Regions from separate parts of the Paenibacillus sp. J31R34 genome, predicted to be linked through region 3. Evidence: riboswitches for the same ligand, from Rfam matches in the RefSeq annotation. Region 3 holds a riboswitch; each other region holds the start of a gene.
What was found. A riboswitch is a leader RNA that binds a small molecule or an ion and turns the genes downstream of it on or off. The one in region 3 is predicted to bind cyclic di-AMP.
Positions count from the first base shown of each region.

Region 1: it holds a riboswitch for cyclic di-AMP, as region 3 does, so the genes downstream of both, kdpF (K(+)-transporting ATPase subunit F) here and AC50YG_RS29660 (resuscitation-promoting factor) in region 3, are expected to answer to the same signal.
Region 2: it holds a riboswitch for cyclic di-AMP, as region 3 does, so the genes downstream of both, AC50YG_RS27660 (C40 family peptidase) here and AC50YG_RS29660 (resuscitation-promoting factor) in region 3, are expected to answer to the same signal.
Region 4: it holds a riboswitch for cyclic di-AMP, as region 3 does, so the genes downstream of both, AC50YG_RS16845 (hypothetical protein) here and AC50YG_RS29660 (resuscitation-promoting factor) in region 3, are expected to answer to the same signal.

Region 1 is NZ_JBXENU010000006.1:186,756-191,223, reverse strand. It holds gene kdpB (potassium-transporting ATPase subunit KdpB) at 1-1,358, opposite strand, end outside; gene kdpA (potassium-transporting ATPase subunit KdpA) at 1,381-3,060, opposite strand; gene kdpF (K(+)-transporting ATPase subunit F) at 3,105-3,182, opposite strand; cyclic di-AMP (ydaO/yuaA leader) riboswitch at 3,437-3,626, opposite strand; cyclic di-AMP (ydaO/yuaA leader) riboswitch at 3,734-3,934, opposite strand; gene AC50YG_RS18025 (response regulator) at 4,309-4,468, shown strand, end outside.
Region 2 is NZ_JBXENU010000013.1:77,438-81,905, forward strand. It holds gene AC50YG_RS27650 (M1 family metallopeptidase) at 1-1,250, shown strand, start outside; gene AC50YG_RS27655 (hypothetical protein) at 1,266-2,081, shown strand; cyclic di-AMP (ydaO/yuaA leader) riboswitch at 2,584-2,755, shown strand; gene AC50YG_RS27660 (C40 family peptidase) at 2,757-3,227, shown strand; gene AC50YG_RS27665 (cryptochrome/photolyase family protein) at 3,362-4,468, shown strand, end outside.
Region 3 is NZ_JBXENU010000016.1:92,103-96,570, forward strand. It holds gene yabG (sporulation peptidase YabG) at 1-11, opposite strand, end outside; gene rsmA (16S rRNA (adenine(1518)-N(6)/adenine(1519)-N(6))-dimethyltransferase RsmA) at 115-1,029, opposite strand; gene rnmV (ribonuclease M5) at 1,039-1,587, opposite strand; gene AC50YG_RS29660 (resuscitation-promoting factor) at 1,820-2,965, opposite strand; cyclic di-AMP (ydaO/yuaA leader) riboswitch at 3,210-3,417, opposite strand; gene AC50YG_RS29665 (TatD family hydrolase) at 3,602-4,375, opposite strand.
Region 4 is NZ_JBXENU010000005.1:423,255-427,722, reverse strand. It holds gene AC50YG_RS16855 (hypothetical protein) at 16-192, shown strand; gene AC50YG_RS16850 (ArsB/NhaD family transporter) at 244-1,608, shown strand; cyclic di-AMP (ydaO/yuaA leader) riboswitch at 1,820-1,986, shown strand; gene AC50YG_RS16845 (hypothetical protein) at 1,991-2,410, shown strand; gene AC50YG_RS16840 (MarR family winged helix-turn-helix transcriptional regulator) at 2,610-3,176, shown strand; gene AC50YG_RS16835 (hypothetical protein) at 3,285-3,788, shown strand; gene AC50YG_RS16830 (SDR family oxidoreductase) at 3,791-4,468, shown strand, end outside.

The DNA of each region.
Region 1 (4,468 bases), on a different contig from region 3:
CGTTCCTTCATGCCCGGCTTGACCGTATCCTTCAAATAAATCAAGCCGAATATGTGCTGATCGACGGCGATGGCAAGTGGAGTGCCGCCTTCCTTGGCGATCCGTTCGGTCTCCTGAGCCAGATCAGCGGGTATTTCTCCTCCTTGGGCAAGCACCCACCCGCGAATCGCTTCAACGGCTCCTTTGCGCACGAGCCGTCCATCGGCCAAATCGATGCCGCTCATGCGCGTCTCGGCCTGAAAAGGAACGAATTGTCCGTTTTCGCCAAGCGCGCCATCATAGGTTTTGTTGTGCTTTTTCATCCATTCCAGCACCGAGCGTCCTTCTGGCGTTTCATCTTGCAGGGAGGAAATAGCGGCCCATGCCGCTGCTTCATCTGCTCCAGCGGCGCCCACCGGATTAATTTCGCTAGCCATCCGATTGCCGAAGGTGATCGTCCCGGTTTTATCCAAAATCATCGTATTGATGTCGCCAGCTGCTTCGACCGCCTTTCCGGACATCGCCAGCACATTGAACTGGGTGACCCGGTCCATGCCCGCAATGCCGATGGCGGACAGCAGGCCGCCAATCGTCGTCGGAATGAGGCAGACGAGCAGGGCGATTAGAACGGGAATTTCTAGATTGATTCCCACATAAGCGACAATTGGACCAAGCGTGACGACGACGATGAGGAAAATAATTGTCAGGCTGATGAGCAGCGTGTTCAGGGCGATTTCATTCGGCGTTTTTTGCCGCTTTGCCCCTTCGACGAGAGCGATCATCCGATCGATAAACGTTTCGCCAGGCTCACTCGTGATTCGCATTTTGATGCGATCGCTGATCACCCGCGTCCCGCCCGTCACGGAGTCGAAATCGCCGCCGGCCTCCTTGATGACGGGTGCTGATTCGCCGGTAATAGCCGATTCATCGACGGAAGCAAGGCCTTCAATGACCTCGCCGTCTCCGGGAATCATTTCCCCTTGCGAGACGATGACGATATCCCCTTTGCGCAGCTCCGTAGAAGGGACAATTTGAATGCTGTCGCCCAGCAGCTTATTCGCCATCATTTCCTGCTTTGATTTTTTCAACGAGCCGGCCTGCGCTTTGCCGCGGCCTTCTGCTAACGCCTCGGCAAAATTGGCGAACAGCACCGTAAACAGCAAAATAATGAAGACAGTCAAATTGAAGCCGATGCGTTCCTGCGAGTCGAAGTAGCCTGGAAATACGGTCATGAGCAGAACGATCAGCGTTCCAATCTCCACAACGAACATGACCGGATTTTTTATCATATGAACCGGATTCAGCTTGAGGAGGCTCATCTTCAGCGCCTCGGTCAGAAGCGGTCTTGTGAATCGTTTTTTAGCACGGTGGTCATTCATAACGCTTACCCCTCATTTCCCTTTAACGGATCGTTAAAAACTCGGCAATTGGCCCTGTGACAATAACGGGCAGAAACGTGAGCGCACCGATCAAAATAACGACGCCCATTAGCATAACCGCAAATAGCGAATTGTCCGTGCGGAACGTGCCAATCGTTTCTGGTACCCACTGCTTGCGGCTAAGTGAGCCGGCTACAGCCAGCAGCGCAATCATCGACATATATCTGCCGAAAAACATCACGAGTCCGGTCGTTATATTCCAGAAAGGCGTATTGTCGGCAAGCCCCTCAAACCCGGAGCCATTGTTGGCGGCCGAGGACGTATATTCATACAGCACCTGAGTAATGCCATGAAATCCGGAATTGGATATAGCGCCTTGCCCCAGATCGGTCAGGAAAGCTGCCGCCGTTGGCGCGAGAATAATAAACGGATGCACGAGAATGGCGATGGCAATCAGCTTCATTTCTCGCGGCTCTATTTTTCGCCCCAGAAACTCTGGTGTCCGTCCGACCATGAGCCCGCAAATGAACACCGTCAGCATCGCATACATCAGCATATTGACGAGCCCGACACCTTTGCCGCCAAAGACGACGTTCAGCATCATCTGTGCAAGGGGAACGAGTCCGCCAAGCGGAGTGAGCGTATCGTGCATTGAATTGACCGAGCCGGTCGTGGCCGCCGTTGTTACCGTTGTGAACAGCGCGGATTGGGCGATGCCGAAGCGTACCTCCTTGCCCTCCATGCTGCCTTGCGAAGCGTCGATGCCGAGCGTGGCGATCAGCGGGTTGCCGCTTTTTTCAGCGGTATAGGAAATCGTAAGAAAGATCAGAAACAGCGCCATCATCGCCGAAAAAATAACCCAGCCCTGCTTGCTGCTTTTCGCAAACCGGCCGTACATGAAGGGCAGCGCGGCAGGCAGCGCCCACATGGACAAAATCTCAATGACATTCGTCAATGGGCTAGGATTTTCGAACGGATGGGCGGAGTTGGCTCCGAAAAAACCGCCGCCATTCGTGCCAAGATGCTTAATCGACTCCAGCGACGCAACTGGCCCGATGGCGATATGCTGAACCGCGCCCGTTAGCGTCGTAACGGTCAAGGTGGGGCTAAGCGTTTGAGGCACTTGCAGCGCCACAAGCAGCAGCGTAATGACAATTGCCAGCGGGAAGAAAATCCGCGTATGCGCTTTGACGAAATCCTCGAAAAAGTTGCCGAGCGTTCCGCCCTTGCTCGTAATGCCGCGCACGAAAGCGACGGCAACGGAAAAGCCGGTGGCGGCTGATGTAAACATCATCATCGTAATGACCGCCGTTTGCGCAAAATACGTCAGCCCCGTCTCACCGCTGTAATGCTGGAGATTCGTATTGGTCATAAAGCTGATGACCGTATTTAGGACGAGCGTAGGCTCCATGCTGCTGATCCCGTTCGGATTAAGCGGCAGGCCGCTTTGCAGTCGCAGCAGCACGTAGCTAATAGCTACGAGTATGAAATTGAGTGTAATAAAGCTGAGTGCATATTTTTTCCAGGTCATGCCTTGGCGATTTTTGAGTCCGATCACGGAATAAATGACCGCTTCGACTCGTCCAAACAGCTTGTCGGTACGATTCGGAACGTTTGAAAACACGGAATATAAATAATGCCCAAGCGGCTTTGCGATCAGCATGATCATACCGATGACTACCGCCATTTGCAGGACGTCCACAGCTGTTCCTCCCTTGCTATCAATGAATGATGAAACGTTATTTGCTAAAATTTCTCCGGATGAAGCAAGGCGTAGACAAGATACACCAGCAAAGCTCCTGTAACGAGCAATATGACAATCATCCCCGTTCCTCCGTTTCGCTAATGGACCGATCGCACCAGCGTATAAATCCGGCAATCAGCCCGAAAGCTGCGATTAAGGTCAAAGCCATTCCGATATCCAGCATAGCTGCAGCGCTCCTTATTTCGTTTTGTTCCTAGTTATTTTGGAAAAAAGGCAACAAAAAAGAAGCCTTGGGCAAAGAGGACTCTTCACCCGCAGCTTCCTTCATCCGGGCATCATACGCCCCTGATTCGCCTGCGATTAGTGTAAGTGTGGCCTCTCCCGTTGACGCTTGCGAGGTTAGCTGTCGGATTCGGGCGCGAGAGACGCCCTACGCTTGGCACTTATCGTGCCCTTGCGATTCACCCCGTGACGCTTCCTGCCATCGTCCATTGGACAACGACAGAGAGCCGTCGATGGTTCCCCCGTTTCTGCGGCAGTGCAGAACTCAGCGATTGAAACAAAATATCTGCCGATGTTGCGAGTGCTATTTTCATAAAAAGACAACAAAAAACCACAGAGGCGTATGACGCTCTGTGGCCTAATTTACAAGGTCACAATCGTTCACCATTCCTCTCTACACCTGCGCTTACGAGGTTAGCTGTCGGATTCGGGCGGTGAGAGTCGCCCTACATTTGCCTGGAGTTTCATGATACTCCTGCAAACGATTCACCCCTGCGCTGCCGGCCTCCGACTCTCACATCGGACACTTGCAGTGCGTTTGGTTCCCCCGCTCTTCGCCTAATGCGCGAAGACTCAGCGATCAAAAAAGGTTCAATCATGTTATGAATCATACTCCCCCGCCGCGAGTGCTGTAAAGGAAGCTTACGCCGCAAAAGAGAGCGAATGCAGCGGATTAGACTGATTTTAAACGCTTACAGTGAGAGTTATCTTTAGCAGGGTCGGTTTATCTCGTGATTTCTTTTAAAATATAGGAAAGCATATGATTTTTCCATCCTTTCTCTACATTTCAACGCGAAACGGTAGCTTTGCCGCCAGGAGGACGGCTTAAGCCGTTTACGCTTGTTTACTAAAAGCACCCCCTCTTTCCAGAAAACACGGAAACGAATATGATAAATAGCATGCTGACAGAATCAGGTCTTTGCGGCTGCTCGGCCGCGTATTTAAATAGCGGGGGGATAAACGATGTATAAAGTGCTGCTGGTGGATGATGAAGAAGAGACGCGCAGCGGACTGCTGCAGGAAATTGCATGGGAGCGCCATGGCTTTGAAATCGTAGATACGGCGGCGAACGGCCGGGAAGCGATGGAGCTGATCGAGCGTTTGGAGCCGGACATCGTCGTGA
Region 2 (4,468 bases), on a different contig from region 3:
CGGAGTTTTACAGCGATTTTGGCTTGTATAGCGCCCAGATTACCGTGCCGGAAAACTTTACGGTAGCCGCCACCGGCATTCAAACGAAGGAAGCTGTAACGCAAAATGGCACAAGCGTCTATCAGTTTTATGCCGAGGACGTGCATGACTTTGCTTGGTCCGCCTCACCCGACTTTATTTATGCGGAGGACACCTTGTCGGGAACGGGCATTCCTGGGGTACGCATCAAGCTTTATCTGGACCCTGCCCACGAGGGGCTGAAGGACCGCTATATGCATGCAGCGAAATCGTCGCTGGCCAAATACGCGGAGTGGTACGGTGAATATCCGTATTCAACGCTGTCCATCATCGTTCCGCCGAAAGGGGCGAATGGCGCCGGCGGCATGGAATATCCAACGCTCGTAACCGCTTTAGCTGCTGAATCCGATAACCCTGGCTACAGCCTGGAGCGAACCGTTGTACATGAGATCGGTCATCAGTATTGGTACGGGATGGTCGCATCGAACGAGTTCGAAGAAGCTTGGCTCGACGAAGGCTTTACATCGTATGCCGAGGATAAAGTGATGGAGAACGCCTATGGCGTTGAACCCAATTTAGCTATGGAAGCCAGCTATATTACAGCCCCTGCCCCGCTTAAACAGCCTTCATGGGCCTATCACAATAGCGATGAGTATGCGGAAAATGTATACATGCGCGCCAAGCTTGTGCTGGTCGGAATTGAGAAGCAGGTCGGAGCAAAGACGATGCAAAAAATTATGCGCACGTATTTTCAAAAATACAAATTCAAGCATCCAACTACGTCCGATTTCCAGCGAGTCGTCGAGCAGGTTACGAAGGGAAAATGGCAGGATTATTTTCACCAGTATGTATATGGCAGCCTGATGGCGGATTTTTCAGTAGAGGCTATTCGAGTGAATGAAGTGCAGCAGGATGGCCAAACAGAGTACGAGTCTACCGTGCTGATCAAGCGCAATGGCGGACAAAACGGACCCATACCGCTCGTTTTCTCCTTTACCGACGGTGAAACAACTTCTAAAATCTGGGATGCCGCCGAGTCGCATATGGAGTACAAGGTGATGCATGCTGCTCCGCTCGCATGGGTAGCGGTGGATCCGAAAAACAGCAATGTGCTGGACAATAGGCATATTAACAATTTTATGCGTGCAGAAGTGCCGGAGCAGTCGCGCATTCGGTGGAGCCTCGGCCTGACGAAGCTTATTGAAGGCCTGCTCGCATCCGTAGGCTGGTAGAGAGGAGGTTAAAAAATGAAGCAGCATATGAAGCAAGGCTGGCGGCTCGCCATCCGCCATTTCTATATCGTCATTGCGTTGTTCCTGTACCAGCTATTATGGGGACTTTTCCTTTACCGCTTTATTGATATGACTGTACTGCCGCTGCTGCGGCGCTTTCCCCTCCAGCATCCGTCGGACTCGGCCGTTTCGCTGTTCCTCAGCGAAGCCCAGTTTCAATTGACAAAAACAGATCTGATCAACCCCTATCTATGGCTGCTGGGCGGCTTGTTCGCCGCCCGCATGCTGCTGAGCCCACTGTTACATGCGGGGCTGCTCTACTCGCTGCATCATATGGACGAAAAAGGTGGAACGCAGTTTCTTCAAGGCATTCGCAAAGCTTGGAAGCCTATGACGCTGCTCTATTGGCTGCGCACGCTGCTTATTTTCGCGCCTGGCTGGTTCCTTCTTCCTCGCGCCTTCAAGCTGCTAATGGAGGGCCATTCGCTGAGCGAGCTGCTGCAAAGCACGCTGCCAGGCTTTGGCGGTTGGCTGCTGTGGAGCTTTCTCGTTCACCTGCTGCTGCTCGCCATGCAGTTCGGCGCCGCCTCCGGCACGGGCTCGATGCGCTCGCTCAGCATTGCGCTCCGAAATCTTTTTCCTTATGCCGGCCTCTCTCTGCTGATGTGGCTGCTGGCAGTCGCCGCTTCGCTCTTGGTATCCGGCCTTTCCTATGCTTGGGCGGGAATTCTGGCGCTCATCATGCATCAAGCCTATCATCTGCTCCGTACCTTATTAAAGGTATGGACACTCGCTGCACAATACGATTGCCTGCAATCGAAGCAGAGCTGAGACCGTTTTAAGACCGTTTCAGACTCCTTTTAGGACCCTTTTATACAACTTTTATCATCCATAAATAGGAAATTAAGTTTAGAAAAATGAAGGCAGCCCTCCCTAATTCTCATTTAGTATTCTCATTTTTCTAAAGTCCTTCTCATAAAAACCCCGATTGCGGACAAGAGGCCGCAATCGGGGTTTTTCAGTTATCCAACATCTCCAGGCAACGCTTCTATTTATTTACCAACCCCTAGACTGATGCACACTAAACTCTCTAATTCTTCATTTTACGCTATAATTCTAGCCTATATGTACGATTCTTAGCATATTGGCTGCCTATTTCTCATATAAACTGACAAAATGTTTTTTTGCTTGCGAACGGTGATAGAACGAGCATTTATTAGGCAAGAAACTTGTTTTAACGCAAAATTGAGCCAAAAGGTTACATGAGAATTATTAGAAATTCATTCATATAGGAGGAAATCACATGAAAAAAACGAATTATTAGCGCAGAGCAAAATTAAACCAGCCTAATTTTTTATACCGCAAAGGTATAGAAATACGGGGGAACCACTTTGGGTGAATTGATTTCGATGCTTGGACGGCTTGATTCAAGTGTCTTGGAAATCATAGGGAACCTTCACAACCGAACCCCACAGCTAACCTCGTCGGCACCGGAAGGAGTTTCAAATTTTGAAGAAGGTAACTGCATTACTCGTTGGTCTTGTATTAATGCTTGCTTTCCAAGCAGGCAGCGTGTTCGCAGGTTCGAAGATGGATGGTGTTATCGCTGATCTGATCGGCACACCATACCAAAGCGGCGGAACAACTACGAAAGGCTTCGACTGCTCCGGTTTTACGAAATATGTTTTCGATAAAATGGGCATCGATCTTTCCCGTACTTCCCAAGCGCAATCGAACGATGGCAGTGAAGTGAAGAAGAGTGACCTGATCGCTGGCGATCTTGTATTCTTCAACACGAGCGGCAAAGGCATCTCCCACGTTGGTATTTATGTTGGAGATGGAAAGTTTGCACATGCTTCCTCGAGCAGAGGCGTTATTATTAGCAAACTTAGCGAGTCTTATTATGCTGATCGTTACGTGTCAGCTACACGCATTATGAGCCAAGACGCTTACGACAAGTACGCAAGCGAGCAATAGAGCCAGGCCATGCTTTTTTCGCTTACATAACGAAAAGCTGCTGTCTCAATCAGCAAAGCCGCAGTTGTTTGTCTTCGGACAAATAGCTTGCGGCTTTGCTGTTTTCTAGCACGGACACAAGGGGGCTCGTTTCCATGTATGTATATATTCACCGCAAAGACCTGCGTTCAAACGATTTGCGCAGTTTTGATTATGTGCGCCGCTCTGGGAAGCGCGGCTTTCATCTGCTTATAATAGACCCGTCACTGGCGGACGAGGACCGGCTCTCTTGCCACAGCGGCAGAACCTTCTTGTCCCAAGCCACCTTCCTATTGGAACAGTACAAGGCGGCGGGCGAGCAGCTGCATGTGCTTTACGGCGATCCCGCTGCCATTACCGAAGCGCTGCTGCTGGCCCATCCCATTGAAGAGGTTCTCGTCCACATGGACTATACGCCTTATTCCCGAATGCGCGACCACGCGACTGCGCAGGTTGTGCGCGCAGCGGGACGTCGCTGGCTGCCGCTTGACGATGCGCCACTCGCCGATTTGGAGGAGCTTCATACGTTTTCTAGGCGCAGTGAGCCTTACAAGGTATTTACGCCCTTTTACCGCATGTGGCAGTCCTTCATGCAAAGCCATTATTCCCCTGCAGGCGAAACAACGCTGAAACAGCTGGATACGCTGAAAAATATAGATGCCAGCATAGCAGAGCGCTTCAGTCTTCCTCGGGAGCATCCCGCTGCGGCAGCCTTTCTGCGGGTAGCGGGAGCATCTGGCACGGCGGACGCGGGAACGCTGAGTGCAGCCGATGCGCTGGAGCAATTTCTAAACCGCCGTCTAGCTGGCTATGAAGGCAGCCGCGACCAGTTTGCGGAAAACCAGACAAGCCATTTAGCGCGTTATTTGAATACAGGAGCGCTGTCGGCAAGGCAAGCCTATGAAGCAGCGCAGCAGCAGTATGGAGCCGAGTCGTGGATTAGGCAGCTGGCATGGCGGGATTTTTTTCTGTACCAAGGAAAATACAATGAGGACTTCTACCGCTATGAGCAGAAGTTTGATTTATCTGGGCTGAACGATCAGCATTTCGTGGCATGGAGCCAAGGAAAAACGGGCATTCCTGTTATTGATGCCGCTATGAAGCAGCTTAATAAAACCGGCGAAATGCCGAATCGGCTGCGGATGGTTACCGCCATGTTTTTGACGAAAAACCTGCTGTGCCCGTTTACGCTGGGCGAGCAGCATTTCCGCCGCCAGCTGGCC
Region 3 (4,468 bases):
CCTTGCTCCATAGGTAAATCACCTCTTCGTCTATCCTATGGGCAAATGGCGTGTAGTGTGCGGAAAAATCAAACGGGCGCCCCGGAGCGATTGCCCGGCGGCGCCCATCTTTATTTAGCCTCTCCAGCCCACTTCCAAAAATGCGCGGCTGATCTTGGCGAATTCCTCCAGCGACAGCGTTTCACCCCGCCGCGCAGGATCGATCGCAAGCCCCTGCAGCAGCGTTGTCAACGCCTCCCGCTGTTCTTTGCCCACAAGCGCCGTCAAATTGTTGTAGAGCGTCTTGCGGCGCTGTGCGAAGCTGGCCTGCACAATGCGGAAGAAATGTGCCTCATCGGGCACATCAACAGCCGGCTTGTCCCGCAGCGCAAGCTTAATAACCGCCGAGTCTACATTCGGCTGAGGTATGAACACCGTATGAGGAACTGTACAGACGAGCTTAGGCTCGCAATAATACTGCACAGCCACGCTCAGGCTGCCGTATTCCTTGCCACCCGGCTTCGCTGCCATCCGCTGTGCGACTTCCTTCTGGATCATGACGACGATATTTTCCAGCGGCAGGCGCTCCTCCAGCAGCTTCATCAGAATTGGGGTCGTCACGTAATAAGGCAGGTTCGCCACGACGCTGACGCCCGTTACGCCGCTGAAACGCTCTTCGAACAGCTGCTTCAGGTCTAGCTTGAGCACATCGCCGTGCACGATGCCCACATTCGCCTCGTTTTCGAAAATATCATGCAAAATCGGAATAAGCCGATTGTCGATTTCCACAGCAGTTACGGTACCCGCAACTGCCGCAAGGCGCTGCGTCAACGCTCCGATACCAGGGCCGATCTCAAGTGCCCCTTTTGTCTCGTCAAGCTCAGCTGCACTGACTATATTGTTTAATATATTTTGGTCAATGAGAAAGTTTTGTCCTAAGCTCTTCTTAAAGGAAAACCCGTACTTTGCAATTATTTCCTTCGTCCGTTTAGGCGTGGCTACCTCTGCGGTCTTAACCGCGCTTTTATTCAACCCTTGTTGCTCCGTCATACGCCCTCGTCACCCCTGTTCCTGTTGTTCCATGGCTTGCAGCGCCTTCTCAAACTCCTCGCGCGTAATGCAGAAGCTTGTGCAGCGCTTATAGAACTGCTTCCCATTAGCGTAGCCGATTCCCAGCAGCTTGCCCATAACCAGCCGCCGCTTCGCCGCTTCCTCATGCACGATTAAGCCAGCCGCCATCAAATCATCCCAAGTAATGGCCCCCACGCTTTCAGCCGTTTCTGTCCGCAGCTCCGAGAGCGCCTGCCTGATTGCATCAGGAGCCGCATTCTCAATGCCGATATCCCCTTTATAGGAGGCCAGCTCCTGCGGTAAAAAAGCATGCTTGCAGCCCGGTACGCGCTGAGCGACGATTTTGCGAATACGCTCTCCTGCATGGTCCGGATCTGTAAATATAATAACGCCACGGCGCTCCTGTGCCAGCGCAATGCGCCGCAGCACATCCTCACCAATGGCCGATCCATTCGTCTCAATCGTATCGGCTTCAACGGCCCGCTTAATCGCCACCGTATCCTCTTTGCCTTCTACTACAATCATTTCCTTGATCACATCGAACAATCCTTTCGCAAAGGGAAACTTATCCATGCATATATTTCAAAAAAATGGGCGATTGCTGCAACAACAACCCGCTCATTCGCGTCTGTTTTATTATACCCCCAATTAGCTATTCAAGCGAATCTTACGCAAACAAAAAGAAGAGGCAAGGCCTCTTCCGTAACCTGTCATATTTAGCTTATAATTGCGATAAACTAGAGCACAATCCATAAAGAACTGATGCTAATTAGCTAAGCGATGGCTTATTAGGACCAATCACATAGACGGTAAAACCTTTTTTCTTCCCGAATTGATTAGCTTGCTTTTCACTGTCAAAATACACATCGATCTTATTACCCTTGATCGCACTTCCGGTATCTTCAGCGCGGCGGAAACCAATACCCTCGATGTACACCCACCAACCGAGTGGAATGACATCCGGGTCAACGGCAATCGTCCGTCCTTCCGATACTTTAGCACCAGAAGCCGTAATACCGTAATCCGGGTGGCCTTCGCTCTTGCCCGTCGAAGCTAAGCCAGCTGAATAAGCCGTCAAGGTGACGTTGCTAAGCACCTTTTTGGATGTGAGCGTGGTGCCGTCTACCGTTACATTGTTGCTGGTTGTCGCTGTGGACAGCACAGTAACCTTAGGCTCCGGCTTTTTCGTACCGATTGCAACGACCTGATTAACCGCAGCCGATTCAACTACCTTGTCTACTACTTTCTTGGAGACAAGCACGCCATCTTCAAACTGCTTCTCAATTTTGATCGTTACGACGCCTTCTTTGCCCGTCTGCACAACCTTTTCCTTGCCTACTTCCAGGTTCGGATCTTCCTTCTTCACAATGGTGAACGGTGTTGTGCTGGACGACTTGCCTAGCTTCGTATCGACGCGAATGACCGTTACGGTCATATCCGCGCTGACGCCCGAGCCAAGCGAAGGTAATACTTTATCATCATCTTCAACAGGAATATTTAATTTCTTTATCGCTGCCTGCACGGTTTTCTCTGTCGTGTACACCGTTGATGTCTTGCCATCAGCTTTTACAAGTAGCGGTACCGCATGCTTAATCTCAAAGCGGTCCCCTTCCTTTACTGCCGTATTCAGAGGTACAGATACCTCATCATGCGGGCCAATTGTAATAGCTTGTTCATCCAGTAGGCGTTGCAGGACCCATTGTTTCGTTGAAACAACAGTTTCTTGTCCATTCACTACTACGGATACGCTTTTGTCAGCCGATCCGTACAACAACACCAAAAACATGAAAGTCATAGCGATTGAGATCGTAGTACTCAAAAGAATCAAACGCAAGTTTTCACGCTTCCATCGCAATGCGAAAGACATGCTGGATGATCGTTTCCCATGGGTCTCACTTGCTTGAATAATGCCCACTTCATCGGTCCTCCTTCATAGCCCCGCCGTCGAATTACGCATGATACCATTGACGCGACTATAGTATATTGGCGTGCTTCTAGCACGCTCCAGTATATTTCCTCTGCAACCTCCTAGATTTACCCTATGACGACGGTTTACCCAATATTCAAAAATAAAAAGAAAGCCCGTCGACAGAGGATCTGTATCGTGGCTTCCTGGGAACGTCGAATAGACTATTCAGGAATGGTGGATGCACGAGGTTGATCACTCTCTATAAACGCTTACGAGGTTAGCTGTCGGGTTCGGGCAAGAGAGCTGCCCTATCGTCGGAAGAATGCTCATGGCAATCCCCGCCAAATTCACCCCTAGAAGAAATTCAAGTGCCCGTGCAATGTGATCCGCAATTTCCTCACAGCATCGTGCCTGGTTCCCCCGCTCTCCAAAGTTCGAAGATTAAGCGCAAACTGGAAATCCAATACAAAAATTTAAAGCTCTGAAATGAATCATACCTTCATCGGAGCCTAATTGTAAAGATCAGATAAAAACCGATTTAAGCGAAATTTTAGGATATTTACGGAAAAGAGAGTCTATTTCAGCATGAAAAATTAGTTTTATCGCCGTAAAGGTCACTTATTCTCGCTTTTATAGCCGTTTTTACTCAATTCCGAAACATTTTTTACCGTTTTCGGTCGTCAAATTGGCGATTTCGGCCACCGATTTTCCTAATATTTCTGCTGCCGCTTCCGCAACGAGCGACACATAAGACGTCTCATTTCGTTTCCCACGGAATGGATGAGGGGTCAAATATGGGGCATCCGTTTCGATCAAAATTCGGTCGCTCGGAACCATCGCAAGCACCTCTTTTGGCACCCTTGCATTTTTGAATGTAAGCGGTCCACCGAACGAAATATAGAAGTTCATATCTAGGCATTTTTGAGCCGTTTCTGGACTGCCGGAAAAACAATGCATAATGCCTCCGACTTCAGATGCATTTTCCTCCTTCAGCAGCTTGACAACATCCTCATGAGCATCGCGATTATGAATAATAATTGGTTTTTTCAGCTTTTTGGCTAATCGAATTTGCTCGCGAAATACACGGTGTTGTACGTCCTTAGGGGACGTATCCCAATGGTAATCCAGTCCGATTTCGCCAATGGCTACCACTTTAGGATTAGAGCACAAATCCTCAATCCAATTAAGATCCTCTGGCAGCATATCAATGCTGTCAACGGGATGCCAGCCGACCGCGGCGTATATAAAATCATATTTTTCTGCAAGTGCAAGCGTAGTTGGAATCGTTTCCCTATTAAAGCCAATATTGACCATTAAATCCACCCCTGCTGCACGCGCTCTTTCGATAACGGCTTCGCGGTCTTCGTCAAAATGTGGGGAGTCCAAATGCGTGTGTGTGTCGAATAAAGAAATCATAGCTCAGCAAACTCCTTCTATATTATAGTTTAAGGTGAAACGGTCGAAAGCCGTCCTTTGGCGGCGCGTTTCAGTCCGAGAAATATAGAGAAA
Region 4 (4,468 bases), on a different contig from region 3:
AAGGAGGAAATCCTTTTGCTTACGATCTTCATTATTTGCTCGTCAGGCCTGTCCCTCTATTTCATTCTCAAGCCTCCTCCACCGATCAAACAGCCTACTATTATATCTCTATCCTCTACGGCAACCGATAAACGCTATGACAGCAGCCGCATAGAAGCCGCTCAGCATAATGCAGTTGCCGCAAATGAATAACTCTTTCCTGCTTCACTATGAATTTAACCAAGAATTCGAGGTGATTAACATTTGATCTCGCTACCTTCCATTATCGTTTCCCTGTTTGCCTTCCTCTTCACGATCTTGCTCATTTTGTGGCGTCCCAGAGGACTGAATGAAGCCATTCCTGCTACGTTTGGCGCCATACTCGTCCTATTGAGCGGAGTCGTCTCGTTGACGGACCTGGCGCATATTAGCGCCACCGTTAGTGGAGCAGCCATCACCATTATGGCGACGATCGTAATGGCAATCGTGCTGGAGAGCTTTGGCTTCTTCATCTGGGCTGCCGAGGGGCTTGCCATTCGAGCACGTGGCTCAGGACTCAGATTGTTCTGGTATGTAAACCTGATGTGTTTTCTGATGACGCTATTTTTCAACAATGACGGCAGCATTCTTATCACTACACCGATTTTGCTCATTATGCTGCATCACATGGGACTGAAAAATCACCAAAAAATTCCATACCTACTTTCAGGAGCATTAATCGCTACCGCCTCCAGCGCCCCCATCGGGGTCAGCAATATTGTAAATCTGATTGCGCTAAAAATCGTCGGCATGGATTTGTACATGCATACCGTCATGATGTTTATCCCCGCTACAATTGGTCTGCTGCTGCTCAGCCTGCTGCTGTTCTTCTACTTTTACCATCAGCTTCCCCGGCAAGTCCCCCATACGATTTCAATTGTCCCTATTCAATCTGGCTACCATCCTTTACTCACACCTAACGGAAGCAAGCCTGCATATCCCAAATACAGCAGCCGCTTTATGAAATTGATTCTGCTTTTCGTCTTCTCTGTCCGGCTAAGCTTATTTGCTGCCTCCTATTTGCATATCCCCGTTGAGTGGGTCGCTGTTTTCGGCTCCCTGCTGCTCCTTAGTTGGCGCTGGGTTTACTTGAAAATGCCGCCGAACGACATTTTGCGTAAAATTCCGTGGCATATACTCATTTTCGCCTTCGCCATGTATATCATTATTTATGGCCTGCACAATATTGGCCTGACGCAATTACTCGTGCAGGTGTTCGAGCCGCTTGTTATGGGGAGCCTGATGAATGCAAGCATTTTAATCGGAGGGCTTGTCTCTGCCATGTCTACACTCGTCAACAATCACCCCGCTCTCATGATCGGCACGATCACCCTCACCGAAATGAACCTCGATCCGCTTTCACTCAAAATCGCCTACCTCGCCAGCGTCATTGGGAGCGATATTGGCTCACTCATTTTACCGATAGGCACTCTAGCCTCGCTCATTTGGATGAATCTTGTACAGAAAGCCAAGGTAAAAATCAATTGGTTGGATTATGTCAAAGTAACGATTGTCGTCATTCCGCCTGTTCTGCTGTTTACTCTCGTTCTTCTTGCTTTATGGGTTGGCTGGATCTTCCCTATGCATTAACTCACGACAACTTCTACATGAGCGGTCAGTCCACAATGAACTACTGTATTCATAATTCAGCAGTTATTTCTGCAGAAAACGAGCGCTGCCGCCAAATAACGGCGGCGCTCGTTCTCACTTGAGGCAGCAGCATATTTTTATTTTACTGCTAAAAGGTTTACAAATGAGCCATTAAGGTATAATATATATCCCTAGCCGAATTCTGGCACTCTATTATTAATCGCTTAATTTTTCAATTGAAAAAGCGGGGGAACCAACGACGTGGTTGAAGCGACAGCTTGAATCGCAAGGGGTGAATCCGGTGCCTTCGCGCACTGGTAGGGCAGCTCTCTGGCCCGAATCCGACAGCTAACTCCGTAAGCGAACGTGAGGAGAGATGAATATGATTGTCCTTCATGCGCCGGACGCTCCGCCTAAGGCGAAGCACGCAATGAAGCTTACGGTCAAGCGCATTGAGCTGTTTGTCATTCCAGCACTCAATGTAGACGCCGCTGGAAACCGTGCCTGCTTGCGGGTAACGACGGACAAAGGCATTGGCTTTGGCGAGACTTTTGTAGACGAAATGGAACGCCCTAACGATTGGGGCCTGTGGTGCAGCGCGCTGAGCAGCTTTATCGGCACCTTGTCCATAACAGGCCGTTCGCTTCGGAGCGAGCAAGCTGATCAACACAGTGTGTACAACCTGTTCGATCACGCCATTCACCATCTCAAACACTGGACGGCAGAAATTGAACCGGATGACAACACTTCCGAGGAACCTATTTTACTCAGCCGCTCGTTATTCTATCTTTCTATTTTTTAGCCTATTTTGGATCGACCTAACACAAAGGAATCTTCCCCGCCATGATTCAGCTGGCGGAAAGGTTCCTTTTTTTCTATCGGCTGCTTGTTCTCCTATGGAAAGAAAATAAAGTTTTAGTTCCAGATAGGAAGAATGGCGGGCTATTGATAGGTTATATAAATGTGTTGACACCAAAGTAATTAGGAACCATACTATATATATGAACAACAATAATAAAATAATAAATGACTTTGACGCAATTCCTTCGCTAGTACAATCCAAGCGTCAGATTGATCGCTATAACCTAGACATAGACGCTCAGGCTATACTCGTCGCTTCTAGACTAATGGCAGCGGGAGTCAAGCTTGGACATGCCTCGGAGATTCATTTCTCTAGATTCGGTTTATCAACAAGTCGATATCGTTTATTGGCGGATCTTGAAGATAACGAAGGAGAAGAATTGCCTTCGCAATTAGCGGAGCATCTAGGCGTTACACGTGCTACAGTGACAGGTCTTATCGACACCCTTGAACGAGATGGGCTAGTTTCTCGGAGATCAAGCTCAGATGATGGCCGTCAGAGATCGGTCATTTTGACGGAAGCAGGAGCGAAGAAGCTTCGTGAAATGGCTCCTGAGCATTTCGCTCGGCTGGAAGCAATGGTGGGCTTGCTCAATATCGAGGAGCGCAGCGTATTTCTCGACTTGCTAGGCCGAATTACACAAGGCATCTCAGCTCTTACGGGCGAAGTAGGCTCGAAACCAAAGGGAAACATCAGTAATGATTAGAATGGGCTAGTAAAGCTAGCCTATTTTTATCCTTATATAGTTAGGAAGCTAATTATATTTCACTGAAAGCAATCGTTGAACGATTTCAAAGAAGAGGGGAGCAGCTAAATGAACAAGATGAAATACCCGAATCAGACAGATGCTGTTTACGGCATCAAGCCTGCTGGTTCCAAGAAAAAGATTTTTATACTATGGCGTGAAGTTGTCATGGCCTATGCTGCTCCTGCCATCATGGCAGGTATCGGGGGATTGATTACTGCCGATAGGGGGCTTCAAATAGGGGCATTGACCACAATCGGCGGTGCATCGGCCTTGATGGCCTTAATGATTGGCCTTTTGTTGCGCAGCCGAGTGGGCCGTATACGATGGGTCATCACTGCACCTCACTTGGTTGTGGTAGGGATGTTCGCATTGGCCGGGTCCTTGTTTGGCCTATACGCCGCATGGTTGACATCTGTTTTACTAGAATTTATGAATCCGAGCAATCATTTGGCCTGGGTCGGACGTGTCTGGACCGATTTCCCGTTATCTGGATTCATAGCAAGCACGATAGTGACATGGCGGTGGCGTCTTGCCGTCACAACTCATTTTCCATCCAAAAGGAGAAGATAAAAATGATAGTTATTATGGGAGCAACAGGTACGATAGGAAGTGCGCTTTTGAAACGTTTGGTTGATCTTGGCGTACCCGCCAAGGCGCTGAGCAGAGAGCCTGAGAAGTTGCGTGATCAGATCGGAGAAAAAGGCCGATCGACTATAATGGTATCATCGGCGGATGCTTCCGACCCCGAATCGCTGCGCCGCGCGTTTACAGGTGCTAGCCAGCTCTTCCTTGCCATGTCCAACAGTCCGAGACAAATCGAATTGGAAACTTCAATCATTCAGATTGCCGCAGAATCTGGAATCAAACATATCGTAAAAATATCCAGCCCTGCCTTTGAGCACAGCTCGCCAGTCGCAGTGGCAGGATGGCATCAAGAAATCGAGAAAACGCTGAGGGAATCGAGTCTCACCCACACCGTGCTGCGCCCTTATGCGTTCATGCAAAACTTGCTGCGCCTTGCACCAACGATCACAACCCAAAATGTTTTCTTCGGCTCCATGGGCGATTCACCGTGTAACTTCATTGACTGTCGCGATATCGCAGATGTTGCCGCTGAAGTTCTTACCAATCGCAAGATATCAGGCCAAATATATACGCTTACTGGTTCGGAAATTTTCAACTATCCTCATATCGCGAGTCAACTATCCGCCCTGCTTAATCGGCCGATAAGCTACATAAACATGGAACCT